Regions from separate parts of the Streptococcus dentiloxodontae genome, predicted to be linked through region 2. Evidence: predicted binding sites of a transcription regulator. Region 2 holds the regulator's gene; each other region holds the start of a gene.
The links. The regulator CtsR, encoded in region 2, represses protease genes until heat stress. The targets are predictions, from matches to a motif close to TTGGTCAAAAAAGGTCAAANA.

Region 1 (9,898 bases), on a different contig from region 2:
CTCTTCGCCAGTCTTATAGTAAGAAAGGGCGGGCACTCGCTAAAAAAACAGCGTCGTTTGGTATTAAGGTTCGCAAACTTGAGCGTTCTGAGCTTCATATTTTTAAAGAAATCACTTCGTCAACATCAGAGCGCCGTGATTATGATGATAAACCTTTGGATTATTATGAGGCATTTTATGATAGTTTTGCAGATGATTGTGAATTTATGATAGCGACCATTAATTTTCAGGACTATTTGGCTAATCTTGGGTCAGGCCGCAAGAAACTTCTTGCGCAGCTTGATGGGCTTGAAGCCAAGTTGGCCAAGGGCTTGAATCCGACTAAAATCAATCGTCAAAAAGGGGAATTAGAAAGTCAACTGGCAACATTTGATCTGCGTATAAAAGAAGCTAAGGACTTAATAGCAAGTCACGGCACCGAAGAAGTAGTTCTAGCAGGCAGTCTTTTTATTTACACGCCGCAGGAAGTTGTCTATCTGTTTAGTGGTTCGTATACCGAGTTTAATAAATTTTATGCACCTGTTGCTTTGCAAGAATATGTGATGGAAAAAGCAATTCAGCGTCATATTAATTTCTATACTTTCTTAGGGATTCAGGGTGTTTTTGATGGAACAGATGGTGTTTTGCGGTTTAAACAGAATTTCAATGGTTATATTGTTCGTAAAATGGGAACGTTCCGTTATTATCCAAAACCGTTAAAATATAAATTCATTCAAAGCATTAAAAAAATTCTTGGACGATAAAAAGGGCATTAGGCTCTTTTTTATTGAACAAGTTTAGGTAGAAAAGAAGACCAATGAAATGTTATGTTATTCCAGGTTTTTGGGATGGGGATTGTAAGCTATCTGAGCTTTTGCTATAATAAATAGGTATTAACGAATAAGAGGGGTCTATTATGAAAAAGAGATTGGTCATTGCATTAGTTGCAATGCTAGCAGCATTGTTTATTATTTCGGGGTGTTCTAAAAAATCCGATATTAAAGGTGAATGGAAAGTTCAGAATTCGTCTGGTACCAACTATGTTTTAAAAATTGATAAGAAAAAGATGGATTTTTCTGCTTCAGGTGAGGGTGTCCTTGATTATACTGTTAAAAAACAAGGGACTGAAGATGGTATTCCTTATGTAGCAGTTGTTATGCGAAATACGGACTATACAATCATATTTCCAGAAAAAGACAATGAAACAGCTATCTTGCTAATCAATACTGGTGATGGTGTATTTGATGGACAAATGGTTGCGGCTATGAATAAGTCCTCTAAACCGGATTTTAAAACTTACACAGATAAATATGGAAAATTATTGCATTAACCTTCATTAAAAGAGCTTAGGACAAAGTCGTTCCGAGCTCTTTTTAAGGGTTTTATTCAAAGTTCGAGAGTTTGGAATCCGGTTAAATGCGGCTATGTTAGTCCTGATCTTCTGCTCTTTAATGCAGTCTTGATAGAAAAAGATTTCATTTGCAAATGATTCTGCTATAATAGACTAAATTGCATTAAAGGAGACTGCTATGACATTTGAAGAAATTTTGCCCGGCCTTAAGGCTAAAAGGAAATTTGTCCGTACCGGCTGGGGAGGCGCTGAAAACTATGTTCAGCTTTTTGACAGCATTGAGGTGAATGGGGAAAAGCTGGAGGCGACACCTTATTTTCTCATCAATGTGTCCGGTGACGGAGAGGGCTTTTCCATGTGGAGTCCGACTCCCTGTGATGTGCTGGCTGAAGACTGGGCAGAAGTCCATGACTAAGCGGGTTCTCATTACCGGAGTCTCAAGTGGCATCGGTTTGGCTCAGGCAAGGCTTTTTTTGGAAAATGGCTGTGCGGTTTACGGCGTGGACAAAGCTGACAGCCCAGATTTGTCGGGTGATTTTCACTTTCTGAAACTGGATATCAGGGGAGAATTGGCTGCGCTTTACGATTTTGCGCCAGAGGCAGACATTCTTTGCAGCACCGCTGGAATTCTCGACGGCTACAAGCCCCTGTTGGAGCAGACAGATCAAGAAATGGATGACATTTTCGCAGTTAATTTCTTTGCCGCAGCTAAGCTTATCCGCTATTATCTGACTAAAATGGCAGAAAAGCAATCCGGCATCATCATCAATATGTGCTCTGTCGCCTCTTTTCTAGCCGGTGGTGGCGGAGCAGCCTATACTGCCAGTAAGCACGCGCTGGCCGGGCTGACCAGGCAAATCGCGCTTGACTATGCGGACAAGGGCATTCAGGTTTTTGGCATTGCACCGGGCGCTGTCAAGACAGCCATGACGCAAGCAGACTTTGAACCCGGCGGCCTAGCTGATTGGGTAGCTCAAGAAACTCCCATCAAACGCTGGACAGATCCAGAAGAAATCGCAGAACTGACTCTCTTTCTCGCCTCAGGCAAGGCTCAGTCCATGCAGGGAGAGATTATCAAGATTGATGGCGGTTGGAGTTTGAAATGACGGGAGAAAAGATGAAAGCATTTTTTAAAAAGCACGATAGCCTTGGCTGTCTGCTGGATTGGATTGTCTTAGTAATGGTCATTGGCGGTGCTATGTATTTGCTGTCAAAAGTCTTACCAGCAGGGGTTCTTTTTGAAAATTCTCTTGTGGCACTAACTGGTGAAATAAGTATGCCTGTTCTTTTTCTCTATTTTCAGCTGATTAGAACTGAAGCAAGCGATCGAATAGATTATTGGTATAACTTTTTCAATTTTTGTTGCTACTCATCTGGAATAATTTTGGCCTTACATAGCCTATTTGGGATTTATAGTAAAAGTGGCGAACAGGTATCTCAAGCTCTTTGGGAGCTAGATAATTGGAATGCAAGGCTTTTCATTTTTGGGATAGAGGCTTTTATTTTCATCTTGTGTCTATTACTTTACTTTGTCAGTAAACGTCAACTTTGGAAATTTCCGAGATCGCCTAAACAGTAGGAAGAAGATGATTTTATGACAGCTATTTACAAATCTTTAGCAGGCGACCCCTGCTGATAAAAGCAGGAGTCTTGGCTGGTTTGGAAATTTAGAGATGCTGTATGGGTTTATGCCTCTTAGTCTATCGCTGCCGCCTGCTTTTATGAAGGGATGAAAATTTTAAAATTATCTGAAGGTAAAAATGAAGGCACAAGAATTGTGGAATGAATACAAGCGAATCAATCCAAATATTGGTGACGAAATTGATGCCTGGTCTTTTGGAGCGGAGCCGGATTTACTGGCACAGCTTGTTCTTGATGGAACAAAAACAGCAACAGCGTCGGCTTACGATTTGTATGATATTGACAATGAGCCACTGCCGAAAGTTGGTACTTACGATATTATTTTGAATGGCTAAGATGAAGCAGTCTGTATTATTGAGATTAAGAAAGTGACGGTGCTTCCTTTCAAGGAAGTTTCGGCGGATCATGCTTTCAAAGAAGGCGAAGGAGACAGAAGTCTGGCCTATTGGCGTCAGGTTCATGAGAAACTTTTCAGACAGTGGTTATCTGAGGCTGCTATTGCCTTCACTGAGGATAGTCGCGTTGTTTTAGAAGAGTTTGACATGGTTTATCCACGAGGAGGATTGAGATGAAACTAGCTATTATCGGTACAGGAATGATTGTTAAAGAGGCACTGCCAGTCCTGCAGGAAATTGCCGGGATTGAGCTGACAGCCATCCTGTCAACGCCGCGCAGCATTGACACTGCGCGTGAACTGGCCAGTCTTTACAGCATACCTCAGGCAAGCAGCGATTACGAGGCCGTCCTGTCCAATACTGATGTTGACACAGTTTATGTGGCTGTGCCCAACCATCTGCATTATGACTATGCTAAGCAGGCACTTTTGGCTGGAAAGCATGTCATCTGTGAAAAGCCTTTTACCATGACAGCAGGGGAGCTGGAGGAACTGGCTGCGCTGGCAAATGAACGCCGGCTCTTTCTGCTGGAAGCCATCACCAATCAGTACCTGCCTAATTTTGCAGCCATTAAATCCCAGCTGCCTAAATTAGGTGATTTGAAGGTGGTCAGCTGCAATTATTCCCAATATTCATCGCGCTATGATGCCTTTAAACGCGGGGAAATCGCGCCAGCTTTTGACTCGGAAAAGGGAGGCGGAGCCTTGCGGGATCTTAATATCTACAATATCCATCTCTTAGTTGGGCTTTTTGGCGCTCCTCAGTCCGTCCAGTATTTGGCAAATGTGGAGCGTAAGGTTGATACATCAGGAATATTGGTTATGGATTACGGGACTTTCAAGGCAGTTGCCATTGGTGCCAAGGACTGCAGTGCAGAGATTCGAACAGCCATTCAGGGAGATAAAGGCTCCCTTGCTGTTCTGGGACCGACCAACAGCCTGCCGCAGCTCAGTCTGACATTTAACGGTCAGGAGCCGACAGTCCTGAATCAAAACCCGCCTCGCCATCGCATGTACGAAGAATTTGCAGCCTTTGAGGAGATCATTTCCGCTAGGGATTATGCGCGTGCCGACAAGGCTTTAAACCATAGCAGAGCAGTCATGGCAGTCTTGGATAAGGCCGTATTGTCTATGGTGGGTGAGAACTAGCTGTTTTGGTTACAAATTAAAAAGAAAGTAGGACAGAAATCAGTGGTTTCGTAGAAATTGATTTCTCAGCAAGCCCTAATTTTTACTTGCTGACCTGAAACAGTCCGCTGGACTATTTTTTGACACTTGCTTCGCAAGTTTTATTTCCCGATTAAAAAGGTCTCCCAGACCTTTTAAACCCACCTCCGCACAAGTTGATTAGGAATTGACATGAACTAGGGTTCATGGGATTAGATAAGCTCCAATAGTTCTCCAACTGTTGGAGCTATCACTTGCGTAATTGAACACGAGCTACGAGCTGTGTCAAAAAGATAGTTTTTCCTAGAGTCTTGTGACTCTTCGTCAAAACTCCTATTTTGCCTTTGTTCGTAAACGCTCTTTGCGACACTTCGTTTGGTTAGTCGATCTTACTAACCAAACGAAGTTAGCGGGAGAGGTAGGCGATTCACTATGGTGGTTGGCGTTTGTTATCAAGTGCAGAGCACTTAGATAACAATCCTCTGCCGTATCTTAATAATTGAACACGGCTACAACACTGTGCAAAAAGATAAAGCCTGCCTAGCTGCTGTTGCACCTTCGTTAGCTTTCCTATTTTGCGGTGTGTTGCTTTACGCCTTTGTATCTTGTCAATTGAACACGAGCTACGATCTGTGTCAAAAAGATGATTTCGCCTAGAGCCGCTTAACGACTCCTTGTGAAATCCCTATTTTGACTTTATCCGCGAACGCTCTTGGTATCTTGTTTAGCAAGGGATAAGGACGTTCAATCAGCAGTGGTTGATGGTGGGTGCTAAAGCACCTAATAAACTGTGCAGGGGAAAGACTAAGTTGGCTTAGCCAACTTAGTCTTTCTCCCCACCACTGCATTTTATAATGATGACTATATAAACAAACGAAGCTGAGCACTTTTGTCTCAGCTTCGTTTGTTTATAAATGATTTAGTCTTTTATTGGAAATGAAATTTCAATCAGATTTGCAGTGTGTAAGGTTTTAAGTTGATCAAGAAGAACAGTATTTCTGTCAATCTTACGCTTTAGGAAAAATTCACGGATAGCTTCTAACTCGTTGTCTTTGATTGCCCGATGTTTATTGGAAATCAAAAGCTCATAATGCTTTGGGGCTTGAGTAAAGACCACGGCAGTATTGCCTGCTGAATAGGTCTCAACAAGAATTGCATCTGTATGATCCAGTTGATTTTGCACTAATTCTTGATGATTGCGAGTTGTATTAATGAGTTTCATGAGTCTCTCCTTTACTTAAAAATTGGGGATTAATTGTGATGGTCGCTCAGCCATTGTTCAATGGCCCATTGGTGGCTGCCGCGTTTTAGCTTGGCTGCCGCCTCATGGACAGAAAACCAAGCCAGGTTATTAAAATCTTCAAGGGGTTTGTCAACGGACTGATAGCTAGTTGCTTCGTAAAGGTAAGCTGGGTTGTAGAAATAAGTATCGCGATGGCTGGAATAGAAGTATTCATCTGCCTGGCCGTAATAACGTCCAATCTGGGCAGTAAAGCCTAATTCTTCAACCAGTTCACGAGCCAAGGCAGTCATATGATCTTCACCGGCTTCAATCTCTCCGCCAGGCAAAAACCAAGAACCATTAGGCGCTTGAACTAGAATAATCTTAGTCTTATCAGCATTGGGAATAACAGCATAAACGCCGTAACGCGTTTTATAATTAGCTCCCGTTACCTTTTTACCAAATACTGGAATCGTAGACATGGCATAACTCCTTTGTTTCTTGGCTCTATTATACTAAAAAAGCGCAGTTTTTCCTACTTTATTTTTATAAATTAGTGCTAGGATTCGTTATTTTTTAATTTACGGTAAAATAGCAGAGCTATTGACAGCAGTATAAAGATGAGAATGAGACAAAAATCGGTAGAGATAGGGGAAGTCTTTGATTTATCAACATATGAGGATTGCTTGAGGCTGAAAATAAAACTTATGAAGCAAAATCAAAAAATATTAATTATAACAGGGAAGTTCTGGCTTAACTAAAGTTAACAGAGTTTCTCTTCATCTTTTCACTTGATATATCAAGACTTATAAAAAAGTTTAGGACTGTTTTTGTCCCAAACTTTTTTACTCTGTAATTTCTTCAGTGGTTTCTGAAATCTGTTCAGATTCTGCTTTGCGGGCCGATTTGATGATAATTTTACCATTTGATGTCATGATTGCCTTGAGTTCTTTTTCGGTTGGATTTTCAAGGTAAAAATCTGTAATGGCATCCTCAATATTTTCTTGAATAGTACGGCGGAGCGGGCGGGCACCCATTTTAGGATCATAGCCTAAATCGACCAATTTTTCTTTGACTTTATCGGTAACTGAGAGGTGAATGTCATTGTGAGACAGGCGGTTATTGACTTCATCTAGCATGATATTAACGATAGCTAGAAGATCTTTTTTATTAAGAGCTGAAAATTCAATAATGCCGTCGAAACGGTTCATAAATTCGGGACTAAAGAAGTCACCGAGCTGTCCAAGGACAGAATTAGTACGGTTTTCACGTGCAGCACCAAAACCAACAGAAGCTTCTGCATTGCCAGTACCTGCATTTGAAGTCATAATGATGATAGTATCTTTGAAGCTTACCGTCCGTCCTTGACCGTCTGTCAGGCGGCCATCATCAAGAACCTGCAGGAACATATGCATGACATCTGGATGCGCTTTTTCAACTTCATCTAAAAGAATGAGTGAATAAGGATTGCGGCGAACTTGTTCGGTTAATTGACCGGCTTCTTCGTAACCTACATACCCTGGAGGGGCACCGACCAATTTAGCAACAGCATGTTTTTCCATGTATTCAGACATGTCAAAGCGAATCATGCTATCTGCTGAGCCAAAAAGTTCAATAGCTAATTGCTTAGAGAGTTCGGTTTTACCGACACCAGTAGGCCCTACAAAGAGGAAGGAGCCAATTGGACGGTTGGGAGCACCGAGTCCTACACGGTTACGGCGAATGGCTTTAGCGATTTTATCCACTGCGGCATCTTGTCCGATGACATGGGTTTTAAGATCATCTGCCAAATTGATAAGCTGTGTTTGTTCTTTTTCTTTCAAATCACCTACAGGAATATTAGTCTTTCGTTCAACAATAGCTTCGATATGTTTTTCAGTAATGACTGGGATATCCTGTTCATTGATTTTTTGATTCTGCATTTCCTTATATTTGGCAATTTGATCGCGGAAGTAAGCAGCTTTCTCAAAATCTTCATCGCGTGTTGCCTGAGCTTTGAGATTTTCAGCTTCTACGAGACGCTTGTCAATATCTTTTGGATCCACAAAATTGAGGGTTAAATTCATCTTAGAACCGGCTTCATCCAGCAAATCAATAGCTTTATCAGGTAAGAACCGGTCTTGGATATAACGATTGGACAATTCAGCAGCAGCAATAATAGCTTCATCTGTGTATTTAACATGATGATAATCTTGATATTTAGTTTGAATACCACGCAGAATGGTGATGGTTTCTTCAACGCTTGGTTCTTCAACTTTAACAGGCTGCATGCGGCGCTCTAATGCTGCATCTTTTTCAATGATACGGTATTCATTGAGGGTAGTCGCTCCAACTAATTGCAATTCACCGCGAGCCAGCGCAGGTTTTAAGATATTGCCAGCATCCATATTTCCATCGCCAGCATTACCAGCCCCTACGATTTCATGAATTTCATCAATGAAAAGAATGACGTCTTGGCGTTGACGAATTTCCTCCATGAGTTTTTGCATGCGTTCTTCAAATTGACCGCGGATGCCTGTGCCCTGAACGAGACTGACCACGTCCAGACGAATGACTTGTTTGCTTTGCAACTTTTGCGGAACGCTGCCATCAACGATTTTTTGAGCTAAACCTTCAACAACAGCAGTTTTCCCCACACCGGGTTCACCGATTAGAACAGGATTGTTTTTGGTACGGCGGTTGAGAATTTCAATAACACGAATGATTTCCTCATCACGTCCAATGACGGGATCAATTTCGCCGCGTCGGGCAATATCTGTTACATTGATACCGAATTCTTCCAAGAGACCTTTAGGAGGCCGTTGTTGGGAGCGTGGATTATTTGGACGATTGCCGTTTCCAGCTCCGCCATTGTTTCCACGGTTGCCGCCAGCCTGTGTTTGAGGTGAGTTTGGCAAATCGCCGCTGGCAGAGCGGAAGTTGTTAAGGTCACTGAAAAAATCATCAAAGAAGTTAGAACCATTGGTCTGATTGAATTGATTGAGCGGATTTTCAGGATCAGATTTCATAATTTGATAGCAATTTTGGCAGAGGTCAATCTGCTTTTGCTGTCCGTTAACATTTGTATAAAGGTGAATACTGGATTCGTTAAGATTACAATTTTGACAAAGCATAAGCTTACCTATCCCGACTGGCTGAGAGTCGGTTTTTCCTTTCTGGTTAGGATAATGGCAGAGCTAACATGACTATTTGCCTTTTTTAAAGCAAAGGTCAAAATTAGTCAAACCTTATATTATCATTATAGCATTCTATAAACACAATGCAAGAGAAAAGCTTGTTTTTTAGCAGAGGGTCAATGGGAGTGCTAAGCTGAATTTTTCTTGACAAATTGAATAATTATGCTAAAATATATAAAAATTATACAAAAGAAAGTAGAAATAATGCCTAAAAACAATTCATTTTTAAAAGAAATAGACTTTACCAAACAGGAATTAATGGATTTAATTGATTTATCCCTTAAATTCAAAGAACTGAAAAAAAATAAAATTCCTCATCATTATTTACAGGGACTGAATATTGCTTTGATTTTTGAAAAAAGCTCGACACGTACCCGTTCAGCTTTCACCGTTGCCGGTCAGGATTTGGGGATGACCATGACCTATTTGGGTGCTGGAGAAATTCAGCTGGGGAAAAAGGAATCTGTCATTGATACCGCCAAAGTTTTAGGAAGTATGTTTGATGGTATTGAATACCGCGGCTTCAAGCAAGAAGACGTTGAGGCTTTGGCTGAATATTCGGGTGTACCTGTCTGGAACGGTCTAACAGACACCTGGCATCCCACTCAAATGATTGCGGACTTTATGACCCTTAAAGAACACTTTGGCTGCTTGGAAGGTTTGACCATTGCTTATATTGGTGATGGGCGCAACAATATGGCCAATTCGCTTTTGGTAACTTCGGCTATTTTGGGAGTCAATGTCAAAATTATTGCCCCAGCTTCTTTGCAGCCGCAAGCTGATATTGTAGCAATAGCAGAGCAGCATAATAATGGAGCCGAGCTGACTATCACTGATGATGTCAATGCTGTTCAAGGAGTGGATATGCTCTATACTGATGTTTGGGTATCCATGGGTGAGGACGTTGATTTCAAAGAACGTATTGATCTGCTTTTGCCTTATCAGATTAATGCGGAGCTTCTTGATAA
Region 2 (9,898 bases):
CTCCCATGAGATTTCACCTGGCTTAGCTGATTTCCAAAGAGCAAAATCCAAGGGTTCTTCTTTAAGTTCTGTCTCACTGTCTATGCGGCCACTTGCTCCAACCTCAAGTTCAGACAGCGTTTTATTGGCTAATTTCCCATAATTCTCAGACTTTGAGACACGGAAATAAACATCACCCGCAGAAGCATAGGCAAAGCCTTTATCTACTAAAACCTGTACAAACGCGATGATCTCATTCATATAGTTAATGACACGGGGATTCTCAGTAGCAGGTTTGATTCCAAGCTTTGCTGTATCCTCCATAAATGCAGCAATAAATTTATCTGATAACTCTTTGGTAGAAAGACCAGCCTCAGCTGCTGCTTTGATGATTTTATCATCTACATCAGTAAAATTGGAAATATAATTGACCTTATAACCACTATACTCAAAATAGCGGCGAATAGTATCAAATGCCACCGTTGATCGAGCATTCCCAATATGAATATAGTTATAGACCGTTGGCCCACAGACATACATATTAACCGTATTTTCATGGATAGGAACAAAATGACGCAGCGATCGGGTCATCGTATCATAAATTTTAATCATAGGCTCTCCTATTTCTTTCAAAAGACTTTTTCAGCAAACTAAATCGTCTGATTTCTTTTAAAATAATTGAAATACTTGTTTTTTCGAGTTTCCTAAGGATATGTATTATAAACAAATCTTCTATCAACCATTATCAGACTGGTTCATCTCCCTTTTAGCCTTGCGCCAAAGCAAAACTATCAAAGCAAGGGTAAAAATCACCCAAATTAGAGTGTATGTATCAAAGTTAACAATAATTCTCAGCACAGCATTGATGGCGCTTAGAACAACCAGTAAAATAAGATACCAGTTCTTTTTCAAAAATGTTTTTTTATTCATTTATTATTCTCCTGCATTTTCAAAAAAATCTCGAGATTATAAGGGAAATCTATAACTTTACATCACATGCATCATTCTGATAAGGCAGATAACTGCATTAAAAGAGAGTGATAAGAGTAAATTAAACAGCGGCCTTAACAACTGCATTTTTTAGCGTCTCTGTTTATAAACTAAGCCTGTCCAAAGAATCGCAACAAGAGTCCAAAGAACAGCCATACTGTAATTGCCACGATGCAAACCAATAATTGCAGCAGCCAAAGGTCCCAGAATTGTCAGCCGAGTGACTCTGTTGGTAAATAACCGTTTCATTCTACATTAGCTTTCCCTTACTAAAGATGTGATGAATGCAGACTCTCGTAGCGGAGTTCTTCTAATTTTGAGGTATAATATTCGCGGCTTTCTTCAACTTCATGAATGGCAACTTCATCTTTTTGTCCATGAATACGGACAACCTTAGCCGGAACACCAACAACAGTAACATCTGAAGGGACATCTGAAACAACAACAGCTGCCGCCCCGACCTTAGCATTTTCTCCGATTTCAATAGGTCCAATTACCTGAGCGTGTGCCGATACCAAAGCACCCTTTCTGACGGTCGGATGGCGCTTTCCCACATCCTTTCCTGTACCGCCTAAGGTAACGCCATGATAAAGCATAGCACCTTTTTCAACAACAGCCGTCTCACCAATAACCAGTCCCGAACCATGATCAATGAAAACACCTTCTGCAATTTCAGCACCTGGATGAATTTCAATCTGAGTCCAAAAACGCCAAAACTGGCTATGCATTCGCGCCAGTAATTTAAACCGATGTTCCCATAAAAAATGCGACAGACGATGAGCAGCCAGCGCCTTAACTCCTGGATAAGTTAGGAGAACTTCCAGAGACGTACGGGCCGCTGGATCATTTTTTTTCACAATATCAATCGTTTCTTTCCACCAACCCATAACGTTCCTCTCTTTTTTGATTATTTCAAGTGCTGAGCGTTCAGCTATACCCCATCAGTTAATCCGTTTTTCTTGTTTTTCTGTATCTTGTGAAACAAGCTCAGCTGAAACTTTATCAGACCGTTTATCATGTCCTTTTTTATGCCGAGACTTGCTTGAACGTTTATGTTCCTTATGATTGGCATTTTCACCTTCTGATTTAGGCGGACGAGGAATAAGCGCCTTCATTGAAGCATCTGCACGTCCTTTATCGTCAATTTTAAGGATTTTGACTGCAACCTTGTCACCAATTTTCACAACATCTTCAACACGCTCTGTGCGCTTCCAAGCTAATTCTGAAATATGCACCAAAGCGTCCTTATGTCCAAACAGATGAACAAAAGCACCATATTTTTCGATACGAACAACCTGAGCTGCCGAGTAGATCTCTCCTACAATGGGTTCACGTATCAAATCTGTGATAATAGTCTTGGCTTTTTGAATAGCATTCTGATCATTTGAGTAAATCTGAACCAGCCCTTCTTCTGAAATATCAATTTTAACGCCGGTTTCCTCAATGATTTTATCAATGGTTTCACCGCCTTTACCAATAACTACTTTGATTTTGTCAACATCAATCTGTAAGCTGTCAATTTTAGGAGCACTTGGAGCCAGATTCGGCCTTGGCTCTGCTATTGCTTTTTCAATTACATCTAAAATTTCCAAACGAGCTTTTTTAGCCTGAGTTAGGGCCTCTTCAAGAATCTCTGCTGTAATTCCTGAAATTTTGATGTCCATTTGCAGAGCTGTAATTCCAGTACGTGTCCCAGCCACCTTGAAATCCATATCACCAAAATGATCTTCTAAACCTTGAATATCTGTCAGAACGGTATAATTGCTGCCGTCCGAAATTAAACCCATGGCAATGCCGGCAACAGGTGCCTTGATTGGTACCCCACCAGCCATCAAAGCAAGCGTCCCTGCGCAAATTGAAGCCTGCGAAGAAGAACCGTTGGACTCAAGAACCTCTGCTACTAAACGAATAGCATAGGGAAAGTCTTCTAAGCTAGGTAAAACCTGGGCTAAGGCACGTTCTCCCAAAGCACCGTGTCCGATTTCACGACGGCCTGGCGCCCCGTAGCGGCCTGTCTCACCAACTGAATATTGCGGAAAATTATAATGGTGTAAAAAACGTTTTTTATATTCGGGATCCAAACCATCAATAGTCTGCGCTTCCCCCATAGGTGCCAAAGTCAAGACAGATAGGGCTTGTGTCTGTCCGCGAGTAAAAAGACCTGAACCATGCACCTGCGGTAAAAAATCTACTTCAGCTTCTAAAGGACGAATTTCATCTACTCGGCGGCCATCTGGACGAATCTTATCCTCTGTAATCAGACGGCGAACTTCCGCGTGTTCCATTTGCTCCAGTATTTCAGCCACATCACGTAAAATAGCCTCAAGATTAACATCTTGACTATAGTGGTCTTGATATAAAGCTAAAACGCCATCTTTTACAGCCTGAGTTGCTGCTTCTCGTTTCAATTTATCTTCAATATGAATAGCCTGAGCCAGCTGATCATGAAAGGCGGTTTCAATTTCGGTTTTAAGAGCAGGATTTACTTGAAGAAGTTCAACACTGGTTTTTACTTTACCTACTGCCGCGACAATATAATTTTGAAAATCTACCAGCTCTTGAATCGCCTGATGTCCTCTTATCAAAGCTTGCAGCATAATATCCTCAGATAATTCCTGCGCACCAGACTCTACCATGTTGATAGCATCTTTTGATCCCGCAACAGTGAGGTCAAGCAAGGATAATTCTTTATCGGCAGCACTTGGATTAATAATAAAATCTTCTGCCGAATACCCCACTTGAACCCCTGCAATCGGACCATTAAATGGAATATCAGAAATAGACAGAGCTAGAGAACTCCCAAACATAGCCGCCATAGGCGCACTAGCATCTTCATCATAGGACAAAACTGTATTGATGATTTGAACTTCGTTACGAAATCCTTCAGCAAACATCGGACGAATAGGACGATCAATCAGGCGGGCAGTCAGAGTCGCATCTGTTGATGGTCTCCCTTCGCGCTTATTAAAACCTCCAGGAAATTTCCCAGCAGCATACATTTTTTCCTCGTAATTAACCTGCAAAGGAAAAAAATCACTGGTCGTTGTTTTTTTAGACATAACCGCAGCCGATAGGACTGTTGATTTGCCATATCGAACTACAACTGCACCATTAGCCTGCTTAGCAACCTGACCAACCTCAACAATTAAAGGTCTCCCTGCAAAAGTCATTTCAAAGGTTTGTTTCGCCATAGATTAAGATACCTCTCATAATTTGGACATTATCCATTCAATATGATACCAGCGGATTACAAAAATCAAGCTAGAAGGCTTCCGGCCTCATTTTTGTATTAAGTTGGTATCGCTCCTATTTTATCATATTTTCAAGGAAAATGGCAGAGCTCAAAAATAGACTTTTCGCTATCTTGGTCAGACTTAAGATTTTTTACCCAGCTTTGTGGTATAATATACTTTTAATGACACAATAAGGATATATTAATGAAAAAACTACTTAGCCTCCTAATGATTGCTCTGATGCTTTTTGCTTGGAGCAGCCCAGTCTTAGCAGAAGAACAAAACGAAACAGCTTTTAATGCGGCAGCAGACCATGCTATTGCTGTTGAAGCTACAACTGGAAAAATTCTTTACGAGAAAGATGCCACAACCGCTGCTGGCATTGCTTCTATTACTAAAATCCTAACCGTCTACATGGTCTACAAAGAGATTCAAAAAGGCTCTTTAACATGGGATACCAATGTGGATATTTCAGACTATGCTTACGATTTAACAGCCAACTCTGATGCTTCCAATGTTCCCATGGAAAAGCGCAAATACACAGTCAAACAACTGGTAGATGCAGCCCTTGTTGCCAGCGCCAACAGTGCAGCCATCGCTTTAGCTGAAAAAATAGGCGGCACTGAAAGCAAATTTGTTGATATGATGTCCGACCAGCTCAAAAAGTGGGGAATTACGGATGCCAAACTAGTCAATGCTTCTGGGCTTAACAACAGTTATTTAGGCGATAATATTTATCCTGGATCAAGCTCAAGTGATGAAAATATGATGAGTGCCCTTGATGTGGCTATTGTTGCTCAACACCTCATCAATGACTTTCCTGAAGTTCTAGATATTACTAAACAGACAGAGATGGACTTTGATGGCACCGCTATGAATACTTGGAATTACATGCTTGAAAACCAGAGTTATTCCCGTGAAGGAGTTGATGGTCTTAAAACAGGGACTACTGAGCTTGCAGGGGCATCCTTTGTGGCCCACTCCAAAGAAAATGGCATGAGTATTATCACGGTTATCCTGCATGCTGATAATGGCGATACTGATGATTATGCTCGTTTTTCTGCAACGAATGATCTCTTAAATTATGTGGTTCAGAATTGGGAAATCAAGACAGCCGTCAAAAAGGGGGAAACTATTAATAAGAGCAGCGCATCTATCATTGACGGAAAAGCTAAAACTGTTCCAGCCGTTGCCCAATCTAATCTCAAAATCGTTCAAAAAATCGGTACTAAAAATGACAGCCAAATCAAGGTGTCAACCAAGGAAATTACTGCTCCTGTCACAACAGGAACTCAGGTAGGCACAGCAACCTATAACGATCCCGATCTCATCGGAACTGGTTACCTTGAAAATGCACCAAGTGTCAAACTAACAGCTGGAAAATCTGTTCAAAAAAGCAGCTTCTTAAAAGTTTGGTGGAATCATTTTGTCAATTTCATCAATGAAAAACTGTAACCAAAAACCAAGCCCTCAAGCTTGGTTTTTTCGTGCAGATTTTTCTGAACAAAAAAGCAGCCGAATGCTTTGATTCGACCGCTGTAAATTTAAAAGATAAACGAAACCGTCTAACTGACATCAAAATAGAACTCACCTTGTTTTACCCCAATTTTCAGAGTTTGACCAGCAGTTACTTTACCCGAAAGGATTAACTCTGATAACTGATCTTCAATCTGAGTTTGAATGGTTCTTCTCAGTGGCCGAGCCCCCATTTCAACATCGTAACCATCCTTGGCCAGTCGCTTAAGAGCCGCTGGCTGGAATTTGAGAGTACTGCCTTTTTCAGCCAAAGCAGCAACCAGTGGGGCAACCATAAGCTTAACGATAGCCTGAAGTTCTTCTTCCCGCAGGCTATGAAAGACTACTTTCTCATCAATACGGTTGATAAATTCTGGACGGTAGGTCTTTTTCAGCTCTTCCAGAATACGTTTTTCCATGTTTGCATGATTATTAGCTAATGCTTGCGCTCCAAAACCGACAGTTTTATCATCACGCAATGCTGTTGCACCCAGATTGGATGTCATAATGATAATGGTGTTTGTAAAATCAACCTTACGGCCGCGACTGTCTGTCAAAACGCCATCATCAAGAACCTGTAAAAGAACATTGAAAACATCTGGATGCGCTTTTTCAATTTCATCAAAGAGAAGGACAGAATAAGGTTTATTGCGTACTTTCTCTGTCAGTTCTCCACCCTCATTGTAACCAATGTAGCCTGGAGGAGCACCATTAAGACGTGAAACTGCAAATTTTTCCATGTATTCAGACATATCGAAACGAATAAGCGCAGATTCATCATCAAACAGCACCTCAGCCAAAGCCTTAGCAAGTTCAGTCTTACCAACTCCAGTAGGCCCTAAAAACATAAAAGATCCTATTGGACGTTTACCTGTTCTAATACCGGACTGATTTCTGCGAATAGCACGGCTAATTGCCGATACCGCTTCATCTTGGCCAATCACACGCTTATGCAGTTCGCTTTCCAAAGTAAGGTATTTTTTGCTGTCTGCCTGAGTCATTTTTTCGACAGGAATACCTGATAGCTTACTGAGCGTCTGCATAATTTGGTCTTCATCAACAAGAGCTGGACTGATAGACTGGGGTGTCTGACTGGCCTTGTAAAGCTGGACTGCTTCTTTCATATTGCCACTTATTAAAGCCTCGTCCATTGGCGTTAAAGCCTGTTTGGCTTCCTTTTTGATTTTGCCCTGAACCGTAGCACTAGCCTCATCTAATAGATCAATAGCAGAGTCAGGAAGGCGCCTTGCTGTTAAATAGCGGTGCGCTGCTTTTACTGCTGTCTCTAAAGCTTGATCAGTGATGGTTACGTGATGATAATCTTCATAAGTCTGACGAATACCTTTTAGAATAGTAATAGTATCTGTAACACTTGGTTCTTCAATAATAATTTTAGCAAACCGGCGAGATAAGGCAGTATCTCTTTCAATGTACTTTTGATATTCATCCTGAGTTGTTGCTCCAACCATATGCAGGGTTCCTCGAGCAAGGGCCGGTTTTAAAATATTAGCCGCATCTAAAGTGCTGTCAATACTGCTTCCTGACCCCATAATGGTATGCATTTCATCAACAAAGAGAATAATATTGCCAGCTTCTTCAACATCGGCAATAATTTTATTCATGCGCTCTTCAAAATCACCACGAAAACGAGTACCAGCCACCACGCTCATCATATCCAATTCAAGTACGCGCATATCAGCTAGTTCAAAGGGCACCTCTCCAGATATAATATGCTGAGCCAGTCCCAAAGCCAATGCTGTTTTACCAACACCGGCATCTCCTACAATCACAGGATTATTTTTAGTTCTGCGGCTAAGCACCTGAATTATACGCAGTATTTCTTCATCTCTGCCAATAACGGGATCTGATTTACCCGAAAGAGCAATTGCTGTTAGATCACGAGTGAAATCAACTAAGCTTCCTGTAAAGGCCTGTGGCTGCGCCAGAGAAGACGTGCTGCTGCCACTTTTGGTCTTTTCAGCCTTGCGCAGATCATAAATTTCCCTAATTTTTGCCTTGGAAAAACCAGCATAACGCTCCACTGACCGACGTAAGTCCAGCAAACGTAGCTCTTCGCTATCATCTTTGAATCCAAAACCTGCAATTTCCAGCAATTGAGCAGCCATTAAATCCTTATTAAGTAAAAGAGCCATTAGTACATGTTCAGAACCAACCTCCTGAGCATCTGTTACTTGAGCAATAGCTGTCGCATATTCCAAGATTTCTGTCAGAGCACGAGATTGCGCTCGAAATTCCGTAACGTCTGAACCTTCATTTTTAACAGAATCAGTTCCCATAACCAAAACGGCAGCTGCTTCAATCTCTTCCGGCCGAACCCTATCTTCAAAATCCATAAAAGCCAAATAAGCAACCGAGCCAGGCACTGCGATTAGCCCTAAAAGAACATGCCAGGTCTCTAAAAAAGCACTGTTGAAACGCTCTGCTTGTCTTTGAGCCACCTGAAAAACTGCCTGCATTTTTGTTGAATATTGTGTCATTTAATTTCCTTTTCTATCTAAGCGCAGCAAGAGACTGCGAAGCATGCGCGAGCGGATAAATGGAGCCTCTTCACCAAGAACAGCATCACTGGCTGTTGCCAAAACCAGATTGCCTTCCTGCTCTGTGACAATCCCCTCATCAAAAAGCAACTGTATAAAATCAGTAAAAACATGTTCACTTACTTGACTTCCTAAGTTATTCAGCAAGTCATTAAGCATATGGTGTTTATCAGAAAAGCGCACCTTGGCAATACGAATATAGCCACCGCCGCCACGTTTACTTTCAACAATATAACCGCGACTCTCCGTAAAGCGCGTTTTTATTACATAATTAATCTGACTTGGAACCACTTGAAAAGTATCTGCCAAATTTGATCTTTGAATCTCTGCAATTCCTGATTGAGAAAGTAATTTTTTGATATATTCTTCAATACTATCTGAAGTATTTCTTGCCATATCCTGTCTCCTGTCCACTTTGACTATAACTGACTATTATTATAACAAAAAAATAGAAGCAAGCAAAATAAGAGGAATAGATTAATCATTTTCTCTTGCCAGATTGCCCCTTGGTAGGATAAAATAGATGAGATCCTACAGAAAGGTAGAACTTCATGAACTACTTGATTACATTTCTCATTTCTATGGTACCTATTATTGAACTTAGAGGAGCTGTGCCATACGCTGTTGCTACAGGGATTCCTATGTGGCAGGCCCTTGTTATTGGTGTCATTGGAAACATGTTGCCTGTTCCTATCATCTTTTTCTTTGCCCGCCGTGTTTTGGAATGGGGAGCAGATAAGCCTTTTATTGGCGGTTTCTTCAGCTGGTGTTTGAAAAAAGGGCACAGCGGAGGTTCTAAACTTTCTGCTGCGGCTGGAGATAAGGGAGTTTTCTGGGCACTTTTGCTCTTTGTTGGAATCCCTATTCCGGGCACCGGAGCTTGGACAGGAACTCTTGCAGCCTCTATTTTAGACTGGGACTTCAAACGCAGCATCATTGCTGTTATGCTAGGCGTTATTTTAGCCGGCATTATCATGGGAACTCTGACACTTCTAGGTCTGGAAGCCTTTCTTTCATAAAATAAAAGCTGAGCAGCAACTCAGCTTTTTTAGTGTCTTAACTTCATTACTTCTAGAAGTTATTCTTTGATCTCACGTCCATTTGTATCCTGAATAGGCCGATTGTTGTCAAATCCAAGGGTTTTAGAGAATTTTTCGACCTGTTCTTTACTAATAGTTTCTTGATTTTTAAAAACAATCCAGTTAACACCCTCAGTACATGGCGGCGTTGTCAAGGAACCCTCAAAATTATAATAATCTTTATTTTCAGGATAGAGTTTATCCACGGAAACAGTATCAGGGAGCTCCTTTTCTTTATCAACAGATTTAGGCATATTATCCCAGACTTGCTTTAATTCTTGATTTTCTTCACCGTATTGGTAAAGCACAGAAATAACCGTGATCTTTCCGTCATCGGTTTTGTAAACAAAATGACCTTCAAGCGGATAGGTCTTGCCATCAATTTCATTTTCACTCGGCGCATGGAAATGAAACTGTTCGAGTTTGTAAACAGCATCACCGATCGTCAGAGTATTATTTGATTTCTTAAAGCTTACCTCAATGGTATGACCATTATTTTCAACACTGGCTTCTGATGGTTTACTGTTCAGATCAAGTTCCGGTA
Region 3 (9,898 bases), on a different contig from region 2:
TAACATTAATTCCCATTAACTGAGCCGCATCGCTGTCTACAGAAACAGCGCGCATGGCTTTACCCATTTTAGTTTTTTTAACAATTAATTGCAGAGCAATCATAAGAAAGACCGCAACTGCTAAAATCATCAGCTGAATATTAGTTACTGTCACAGAACCAATATCAAAGTTAACAATTTTGATCGCCTGAGGAAACGATCTGGCATCTGCTCCTACTAAGTAAACCATTGAGTATTCTAGGAAGAAAGACACACCTATGGCTGTGATAAGAGCCGCAATTCGAGTGGAGTTGCGCAGAGGCCGATAAGCCAAGAATTCAATCACCACACCGAGAATAGCACAGACAATCATTGAAGTGACTAGAGCCAGCCAGAAATTCATATGGAAGGCATTAATTGCATAATAGCCAATGAAGGCACCCATCATGTAGATATCTCCATGGGCAAAGTTAATCAATTTGATGATACCATAAACCATGGTATAGCCAAGGGCAAGTAGGGCATAAATACTTCCCAGAATAATACCATTGACTAACTGTTGAGGAAGTTGTTCTAAAAACATAAATAACCAAACTTTCTAGTTTATTTCATAAAAACAAGGTTAGACTTGCTACATTACTTGTCAATTTCAACAGGTGCAGCTGATGTTTCCTTACCTTTTTGCATTTCAACCATCAAAGCTGTCTTAATAGGATTATGCTCAGAATCAATGGTCATACTGCCTGTGACTCCTGTAAAATCGGTTAAATTAGCAAGATTTTTCGCAATAGCAATGGAGTTATTCGCCCCCTTAGCCGCATCAGCAATCATGTAAACGGAATCATAAGCCAGAGCTGCGAATTGGTTTGGCTCTTCTCCATATTTTTTCTTATAAGCATCAATAAAAGCAGAAGCCTTATCCGACAAAGAAACATTGGTTGAATAGCCTGAAACATAATAGACATTAGAAGCATTATCTTTGCCGGCTAGTTCTATAAATTTAGCATCACTGAAACCATCAGGACCAAGGATTGGCTGTTCAATACCCATATCACGCGCCTGTTTAGTAATAATACCTGTTTCGGTGTAATAACCTGGCATAACGATAGCATCGTAGTCCAGATTTTTAAACTTAGTCAAGGCTGACTGATAATCTTTATCTCCTGAAGCAAAGGTTGCCGTAGAAACAATTTCACCCTGATACTCTGATTTAAATTCTTCTGCAATTCCTTTAGCATAATCAGACGAATTATCATAGTAGAGCACAACTTTTTTGGCATTCAAATTGCTGTAAGCATAGGCTGCTAAAACTTGGCCTTGGAAACTATCCTTAAAGGTTGTACGGAAAACATATTCCTTAACACCATTCTTATCAGAAGTCAAATCATCCTGTGTTCCAGAAGGGGTCAGAAGCGGTACACCTGTTTTTTGTGAAATCAGGCTAGAAGCTGCTGTCGCCCCCGAAGTAGCAGGACCAATAATAGCATTAACTTCGCTTCGAATGGCTAAATTAGTTGCTGCCGTTGAGGCTTCCGCATTTTCAGATTTATTGTCTTTTTTGAAAATCTCAATCTTTTTGCCATCAACACCGCCAGCTTCATTGATTTCATCAACAGCCAACTGAATACCGTTTAACTCCGCTTTACCGTAAGCTGCTACAGTTCCTGACAATTCGAGATTAACTCCAATTTTGAGTGTGTCGCCAATCTCGGTTCCTGTTGCATTGGCCGTAACATCAGGAGATTTACCACAAGCAACAAGGAAAAGTGATGTGAAAAAGGCTAGCACAGCAAGTGATATCTTTTTGGACATATCATTACTCCTTAATTTTTTCTTAAAAAAGTCTATCTTATAGCTTACAGAATTATCAGACAATTGTCAATACTTCTGTTTATTAAAAAAGCTTAGAAAACGCTATTAGTTATACCAAGGCCTCTCCTACTGATTTTTTGACAAATTTTATCAGAAATAAAAAAAACTTTCTCATTAGCGAGAAAAGTTATGGTAGTCTTTCGGTACGGAAATATCATGCCGTTCAAGACTGCCTACAAAATCCATGTCAAGATCTGTATAGTAAGATGGTACAACCTTTTTGACAGCTTTCATTTTTTTTAGCTCTGCCATAATATCTTGAGCTTTATCTGCAGCAACATAAAGGTAAACATAGCGCATACGATGTGAATGATAAAATACATCACCGAATTTAGCTACCTTACGTAAATCACGATTGTAATAAAGGTAAACCACTATTCCTTGACGGTTACTTAACATCCATATTCTCCTTAATATTATTGCCTCTGCCTTTTTTATGAGGCGGTTTGTGAGGAGCTAAAGGCAAGCCAGTGTCAACAAATATCTGAGCTGAAATAGCTTGAGCCAGCTCTTGACTAATCTGTGCTAAAATCTTTTGAACACTTGTTTCTGCCTGACGATAAGCAATCACGGTCTCATTCATATCTATCTGCCTTTTTTTCATCAAAAGCTGACGTTTCAATTGATGCACTTCTGATCTAAAAGCAGCATAGCTTTCCTGTGCTTCAAAGTCTTCCTTAAGTGCCTGAAAATCCTGAATACGCTCCTGCAGCTCGGCATTAGTCAAAAAAAGCTGACGTTTTTGCTTGTAGTTAATAGCTTCTGGTAAATCTAAAAAAGCTTTTACAATCTTATCCAAAGATTGATCAATAGCCAAAAACTCCTCATTAATGCTTAACATAAAAATATTATAGCATAAAATGAGAACTTAAAAAACCTGTCTGAAAGACAGGCTGTAACCTTAATTAAGATTATTATTTTCCATGATTTCGTCAATGAAACCGTAATCCAATGTTTCTTTGGCAGTCATCCAGTAGTCACGCTCAGCATCTTTATGAATCTGTTTAATTGTCTTACCGGAATTTTCAGACAAAATCTTTTCCAGCTTAGCACGTGTTTTGAGTAATTGCTCTGCTGCAATGGCCATATCTGACTGCTGCGTACCGCTGCCAGTACCGCCCATGGGCTGATGGATCAGATATTCGGCATTTGGAAGCATGAAGCGTTTGCCTTTAGCGCCGCTTGAGGCGATAATGGTTCCCATGGAAGCGGCTATCCCCATAACGATGGTTTGCACGTCAGATTTGATAAAATTCATGGTATCAACAATAGCCAGACCAGCTGACACTGAACCACCAGGGCTGTTAACGTAAAGGTAGATGTCCTTAGTACTGTCTTGAGCGTCCAAGAACAAAAGCTGAGCAATAATTGAATTAGCCATGTTATCCTCAACAGGACCCGTCAGCATAATAATACGATCTTTAAGCAAACGTGAATAAATATCATAGGAACGTTCACCGCGTGATGTTTGTTCAATAACAACAGGAATCATAAAATCAGTCTCCTTAAATACATAATTATTTTTTATTATAACCGTTTGGTCAAAAAAGGTCAAATATTTAACACAAAATCTTGCTTTTACACTTAAACTAAAGAATATACTGCCTTTTTTAAGTGACAATCATGTAACAAAAATATGTTAATTTTGTATTTTACTCGCTTTATTTCTCAATTTATAAAGTATATTTGATATGATAAGTATAAGGAGGTTATTGTATTATGTCAATAATCAAAAAATTAACCTACTTTTCAATCTTATCAAGCAGCATCTTATTGTTGACTGCTTGTCAGAATCAAAAGCAAACAAGCCATAAAACAACCACTAACACAGAAAAAACTGTCTCACCATCCAGCAAAACCAATACTGCCAGCAGTTCAGCCGCTACATTTCCAAAAATACTAGTGTCAGACGGGGTCTATGAAGAAAGCGACGGCAAGGTCTATACGGTCAGTAAAGGCGGTTTTGTTCTGGAGCAAACAACAGGCAGCACTGCCAATTATCAGGCAAATGGCTCTTACACAATTGAGGACAGCGACGGTACCCATGTGATCAAATCCGTAGATGGTTCCTATACCATTGAAACAGCAAGTGGGGTGCAGGTTATTTTTAACAAGGACACATCCTACGCTGTAACATTGCCTACGAGTAGTACACATGTTGGAACAGGCAATGAAGAATTGGAGGCTTACTTAACTGAAAATGGTATTGATACCATTAACAGCTACGATCGCCAAATCGCTGATATTATCCATTATCTCAACAATAATTATTGCTGAAGACCCTGAAAAAGAATGTAGATACCCTCTAAAAATGTAAACATTTAGGAAATTCTTATGGTGATATAGTTTACAATTAAACTCCTATAAACACTATTATTCCAATGTTTCTGGGAGTTTTTTTGGATTTTGAACACAAAGAAAAAAGATTGAAGAAAAAGTCCATTTTGGACAATTTTCTTCAATCTGAACTGCGTTCTTATTATTTGGTTCCAAACAATCGGTCACCAGCATCACCCAGACCTGGAACAATATAGCCGTGTTCATTAAGCTTTTCATCAAGAGCGGCTGTATAAATGTCAATATCAGGATGAGCTTCCTGAAGTTTTTTGACACCCTCTGGCGCTGCGACTAAACAGACAAATTTGATATTAGCTGCACCGCGTTTTTTCAGAGAATCAACTGCCAAAATAGCTGATCCTCCTGTTGCTAACATAGGATCCACTAAGAAAATCTGACGCTGATCAATATCCTCAGGCAATTTGACCAGATATTCCACAGGCTCAAGAGTTTCTTCATTTCGATACATACCAATATGACCAACCTTAGCCGCAGGAACAAGACTGAGCAAGCCATCAACCATACCAATCCCCGCACGTAAAATGGGGACAATAGCTAATTTTTTACCCGCCAGCTGCTTTTGAACAGTCTTTGCAACTGGTGTCTGGATTTCGACAGCCTCAAGAGGCAAATCACGCGAAACCTCATAACCCATGAGCATAGCAATCTCATTGACCAGCTCACGAAAATGTTTCGTAGAAGTATCCGTTCGACGCAAAATTGATAATTTATGCTGAATCAGCGGATGTGAAATAACTTGAAATTTTCCCATGTCTCTTACCAACTTTCAATGATTTTAAGACAATTTTACCATAAATGGTAATGGTTTGACAGTTAGCTCAAAAGGTTTTCTTTAATTTATTTCCCAAAGACCTGAGCGATACGCGCAGCGGCTTCTTTGACTGTTGCCAGAGGAGCTGCCACATTGAGACGGGCAAAATAACGACCCTCTTTCCCAAAATGAGCACCGTCATTAAGAACAACCCTAGCTTCTTTTTGCAGTTTTTCGTCCAAATCAGGCTGGGGCAAACCATAAGCTGAAAAATCCAGCCAAACCAAATAAGTTCCTTCTGGTTTTATAACCTTGATATTCGTGTGCTCAGACAGATAATCCGTTACATAATTAATATTTTCCTCAAGCACTGTTTTGAGTTCTTCCAGCCAAGGTTTGCCATAAACAAAGGCTGCTTCTGTTGTTATCAAACCTAAGGTTGGCACCTCATGCTGATTGTTTGCCAACTGTGTGATTTTAAAGCGTTTGCGGAGATTTTCATTTGGGATAATGGCAAAGCTGTTCTTGGTTCCAGCAATATTAAAGGTCTTTGTTGCAGAGCCCAAAATAATAGTAAAATCTTTGTAGGTTTCGTCAATGGTGTTGAGTGAAATGTGTTTATTTCCAAAAAGAGCCAAATCCTGATGAATTTCATCTGATACGAGAAGAACTTCATATTTTTTGCAAAGCTCTGCTATTTTCACCAAATCCTCACGTGCCCAGACACGGCCGCCAGGATTGTGGGGGCTGCAGAGAAGGTAAAGCTTAACGTCATTAGCCACAATATCTTTTTCCAGCTGATCAAAATCAATTTCAAAACGTCCATTGACAATTTGAAGAGAATTTTCCACCAACTTACGGTCATTGAGACGAACAGTGCGGGCAAAGGGATAATAGACCGGCGAATTAATAAGCACTGCTTCTCCAGCTTTGGTGAAACTTTGAATGGCAACTGAGATAGCTGGCACCACACCATCAATGAAGACAAGCTCATCTTTGCTGACATCATAGCCATGCTCTGCCTTTTCCCAATCAATAACAGCCTGATAAACGCCGTCCCATAGGTAAGGATAGCCAAAAATGTGTTTTTGACCGTAGTTGATGACAGCTTCTTTAATCTGGGGAACTGGCAAAAAGTCCATGTCTGCCACCCACATCTGAAGCAGGTCTGGATTTTCTTCCGTTTTATGCCATTTGTAGGAATGTTGATCTAAGCGGTTTGGCTGTGTTGTGAAATCGTAATTTCCCATAATTTCCTCTTTTCTGTGCAATAAAAACGAGACTTGTCTCGTTTTCAGGTTAAGCTTCAAGCGCATTTTTCAAATCATTAATCAAATCGTCCACGTCTTCAATACCAATGGAAAGGCGAAGCAAATCATCTGTTAAACCATATGAAGCACGAACATCTGACGGGATATCTGCATGGGTCTGAGTAGTAGGATAGGTAATCAAGCTTTCTACACCGCCTAAGCTTTCAGCAAAAGTGAAAACGTCAAGGGTATTGATGATATTTGGAATTTTACTTTCATCAGCTACCTTGAACGAAATCATTCCTCCCTTGCCTGTATAAAGGACTTCCTTGACTGTTGGCAGACTTTCTAAAAAATCAGCAACAGCTTTCGCATTTTCTGTTGACTTTTCCATGCGCAGCTTGAGCGTCTTAAGTCCGCGCATCAACATGTAGCTGTCAAACGGAGAGAGGTTGGGACCTGTCGTGTTGAGATTATAAAAAAGTCTATCGTAGAAGTCTTGATTGCTCGTCACAACGACACCAGCCAAAACATCATTGTGACCGGATAGATATTTAGTTGCAGAATGAACGACAATATCAGCACCCAATGGAATAGGATTTTGGTAAATAGGGCTGTAAAAAGTATTGTCCACAATAACAGCAGCGCCTTTTTCGTGCGCTAATTGAGCGACTTTTTCAATATCGAATTCAATCATGAGAGGGTTGGTCGGCGTTTCGATATAAACGATATCCGTTTCATCAGTGATAGCCGCAATCATTTCTTCTTCCGTATTAGTATAAGTAAAAGCAAAGCGTCCTTCTGCTTCTTTATCATTGAACCAACGGAAAGTTCCCCCATATAAATCACGCGCAGCAACCACTTTACTGCCTACAGGAAAAATTTCAAAAGCGAGAATAATGGCACTCATGCCAGAACTTGTTGCCAAAGCATAATCAGCCTTTTCAATAGCTGCCAGAGTCTTTTCAAGCGTTGCACGTGTTGGGTTTTTAGTACGTGTATAATCAAATCCCGTTGAGTGGCCAAACTCAGGATGCTGGTAAGTTGTTGAAAAATGAATAGGCGAAGCTAAGGCTCCTGTTGCTTCATCTGAATTAATTCCTGCATGCGCTAAGATAGTATCTAATTTAAAATCACGTGTCATTATAAACTCCCTTTACTTGTATTGCTTCTATTCTACCACTATATTCCTTAAAATACGGCATTTCGATTATTAATTTTCTTGATGACTGGTTATAAGTAATAACTATAGCAAACACAAAGGTTATTGATAAAATTTTATTGTATTACTGGACTATATCAATAGTGTATGTTACAATAGATACAATGAAATGAGTGGGAATGCTTTAAAATAGTGATTAATACTTCAAGATAAGACTATATTCAACCCCTTTTCAACTTTTATAGTTCACGTATGCTCCCTCATTTTGGTAAAAATACTGGTTTTCTAGCGGTCTTACAAGCCCAGCTGGAAGGCTGGTATTTTTATTTTTCAATAGAAAATCTCCTGCTAAAAAAGCAGGAGAGACTTTTAATTAATCTTCAATTTTTTGCGTAAGCCCTGAGCTCTTCTTCCCAACAGCTGATCTGCCATACGGGTTTTAAGTCCCAAATAGCCATAAACAGCAACGCCTATTGCCCCAACAAGGACAAGATAGATAACGCTGCCAATACGGCTATTAGATGCAATGAAGAAGGACATAAGCCAAGTAACAAGACTAACTGGTATAGCCATTAATGCAGACATAATAACGATAAGCAAAGTCTTTTTTAAAATCGTTTTACGGCTGAAGCGAGTCACAACTTGCATACGCTTATACATGAGAACAATCGGAACTCCAAGTCCGATAGCTGTCGAAAGGATTGGACCGTAAGCTCCCAGCAGCATAATCAGAGGAATTTGCAAAATCAGTTTAATGCCTAGGCCATAAAGAAAGTAGAGAATAGCTTTTCGGTTTTCAAAAAGGGCTTGAATCATGGGAGCTATAACACTGTAAAGGGCTAAAAAGATAACCTGCCCCAAGCACGCAATAAAAAGGCTTAAGGCCGTGCTGGTTGGTGCTCCGTAAAAAACAGTATAAAGCGGTTCAGCCAAGATCGCAGCTCCAACCAAAGCAGGAATCAAAACAAGAGCCAGCAGCTGCAAATTACCAATAATAAGCTTGGCCGCTGCGTAAAGATTTTTATTAACGTAATTTTCCGTCAAAAGAGGAATTCCCGCACCGCCAACGGCTGTTGCTACTGCAATCAAAATCATGGTGATTTTATTGGGATTAGATGAGAAGTAAGCATAGAGCACTTTCAGTTCTTGATGACTGTAGGTGCTGATATTTTCCATGGTTTTAATAAAGGTAAATTGATCCACCATTTGAAAAATTTGAATGGCAGAGCCTGTGATGATAAATGGCAAAGCTTCTTTAAAGGTCTCAATCACAATAGCTCTTGCATCTATATCAGGATGAACTTGCTGTTTGCCAAAGATTGATGTGAATTTACCTTCTTTCCATAAATAGAAAAAAAGTACAGCAACACTGGCAAGCATTCCAATAAAGGCTGCAAAGGTTGACTGAACAACGGCGGTTGTATAATCACCTGAGCCTATTTTCATGATGAAAAAGGTGGCCAGCAGCATCCAAATAACCCGAATAATCTGCTCTGCAATTTGACTCATGGCATAGGGTTTAAGATTATTGAAGCCTTGGAAAAAGCCACGCAGAACCGACATAGATGGAAAGATTAGCACTGCCCAAGCTAGACTTTTTAACACACGTATGCCATCTTGACCAGACCAGCCCGACCAAGCAGATAAAAGCGGAGCTCCTATATACATAATGATGGCAAAAATCAGGCCCAAGCCCAGCATATAATATAAAATACGTTTGAGCAGGAAATAGCTGGTTGCTTCCTGCCCTAAAGTATTGTATTTAGATACTTGTTTCGCAATGGCAACAGGAATACCCGCAGTCGAAATCAGCAGAAAAAGGGCGTAAATATTATAGCCCATCCCAAAAAGGGCATTGGCCTCATTTCCGTGCGTTCCCATCCAAGCAAACCAAGGGATGATGTAAACAGCTCCCAGAAGACGGCTGATAATATTAGAAGTTGTCAGCCATGCTGTTCCCTTGACCATTTGCTCCTGCTGAGACAGTTTTGTTTTGTTTTCAGTCATAATCATCTTTCTAAAAATCGCATAATATTATTTTTATTATAAACTTTTGATTGTGACTTGTAAAACGGCGGCTTTCAGTCTAAAATAGGTAGTATGATTAGCATTGAAACAACGCTTGATATTTTAAAAGCAGATAAAAATTTTCGTGAGATTATTGCAAACGGCAGCTATTACTTTAATTGGTCTGATGCCAGCTTTAAAAAACTGTCCTACGACAGTCGTGATACCGATGCCGACACTCTTTTTTTCGTTAAAGGCGCAGCTTTTAAAAAAGAGTTCCTAGAAGATGCCGTACAGCGTGGATTGACTTTTTACGTTGCTGAAAAAGATTACGAGGTAGGCATTCCTGCTGTTATTGTTAACGATATTAAACAAGCAATGAGTTTAGTAGCACAGGCTTTTTACCAAAATCCGCAGGAGAAGCTGAAACTCCTCGCTTTTACAGGAACCAAAGGTAAGACCACAGCGGCCTATTTTGCCTATCATATTCTCAAAAGAAGCCATAAACCTGCTATGCTG

Region 1: the regulator CtsR is predicted to act here: its motif matches at 8,961-8,981, upstream of ACVRZ8_RS10420 (ATP-dependent Clp protease ATP-binding subunit).
Region 3: the regulator CtsR is predicted to act here: its motif matches at 3,389-3,409, upstream of clpP (ATP-dependent Clp protease proteolytic subunit ClpP).

The regions. Positions count from the first base shown of each region.
Region 1 covers NZ_JBRUHR010000029.1:2,527-12,424, forward strand. Annotated here, with positions in the region: gene ACVRZ8_RS10375 (aminoacyltransferase) at 1-743, shown strand, start outside; gene ACVRZ8_RS10380 (hypothetical protein) at 896-1,309, shown strand; gene ACVRZ8_RS10385 (DUF2829 domain-containing protein) at 1,509-1,745, shown strand; gene ACVRZ8_RS10390 (3-oxoacyl-ACP reductase) at 1,738-2,436, shown strand; gene ACVRZ8_RS10395 (hypothetical protein) at 2,433-2,909, shown strand; partial or broken gene ACVRZ8_RS10400 (ASCH domain-containing protein) at 3,091-3,543, shown strand; gene ACVRZ8_RS10405 (Gfo/Idh/MocA family protein) at 3,540-4,514, shown strand; gene ACVRZ8_RS10410 (DUF1827 family protein) at 5,452-5,754, opposite strand; gene ACVRZ8_RS10415 (NUDIX hydrolase) at 5,784-6,236, opposite strand; gene ACVRZ8_RS10420 (ATP-dependent Clp protease ATP-binding subunit) at 6,600-8,867, opposite strand; gene argF (ornithine carbamoyltransferase) at 9,135-9,898, shown strand, end outside.
Region 2 covers NZ_JBRUHR010000016.1:534-10,431, reverse strand. Annotated here, with positions in the region: gene cysS (cysteine--tRNA ligase) at 1-591, opposite strand, end outside; gene ACVRZ8_RS08000 (hypothetical protein) at 715-909, opposite strand; gene ACVRZ8_RS07995 (hypothetical protein) at 1,060-1,218, opposite strand; gene cysE (serine O-acetyltransferase) at 1,239-1,856, opposite strand; gene pnp (polyribonucleotide nucleotidyltransferase) at 1,911-4,160, opposite strand; gene pbp3 (D-alanyl-D-alanine carboxypeptidase PBP3) at 4,407-5,657, shown strand; gene ACVRZ8_RS07975 (ATP-dependent Clp protease ATP-binding subunit) at 5,768-8,215, opposite strand; gene ACVRZ8_RS07970 (CtsR family transcriptional regulator) at 8,216-8,671, opposite strand; gene ACVRZ8_RS07965 (COG2426 family protein) at 8,827-9,294, shown strand; gene ACVRZ8_RS07960 (carbonic anhydrase) at 9,354-9,898, opposite strand, start outside.
Region 3 covers NZ_JBRUHR010000003.1:85,885-95,782, reverse strand. Annotated here, with positions in the region: gene ACVRZ8_RS03270 (branched-chain amino acid ABC transporter permease) at 1-562, opposite strand, end outside; gene ACVRZ8_RS03265 (ABC transporter substrate-binding protein) at 616-1,791, opposite strand; gene ACVRZ8_RS03260 (DUF2129 domain-containing protein) at 1,966-2,250, opposite strand; gene ACVRZ8_RS03255 (YlbF/YmcA family competence regulator) at 2,240-2,692, opposite strand; gene clpP (ATP-dependent Clp protease proteolytic subunit ClpP) at 2,753-3,343, opposite strand; gene ACVRZ8_RS03245 (hypothetical protein) at 3,571-4,128, shown strand; gene upp (uracil phosphoribosyltransferase) at 4,331-4,960, opposite strand; gene ACVRZ8_RS03235 (MalY/PatB family protein) at 5,047-6,210, opposite strand; gene ACVRZ8_RS03230 (cystathionine gamma-synthase) at 6,260-7,354, opposite strand; gene ACVRZ8_RS03225 (putative polysaccharide biosynthesis protein) at 7,742-9,379, opposite strand; gene ACVRZ8_RS03220 (UDP-N-acetylmuramoyl-L-alanyl-D-glutamate--L-lysine ligase) at 9,473-9,898, shown strand, end outside.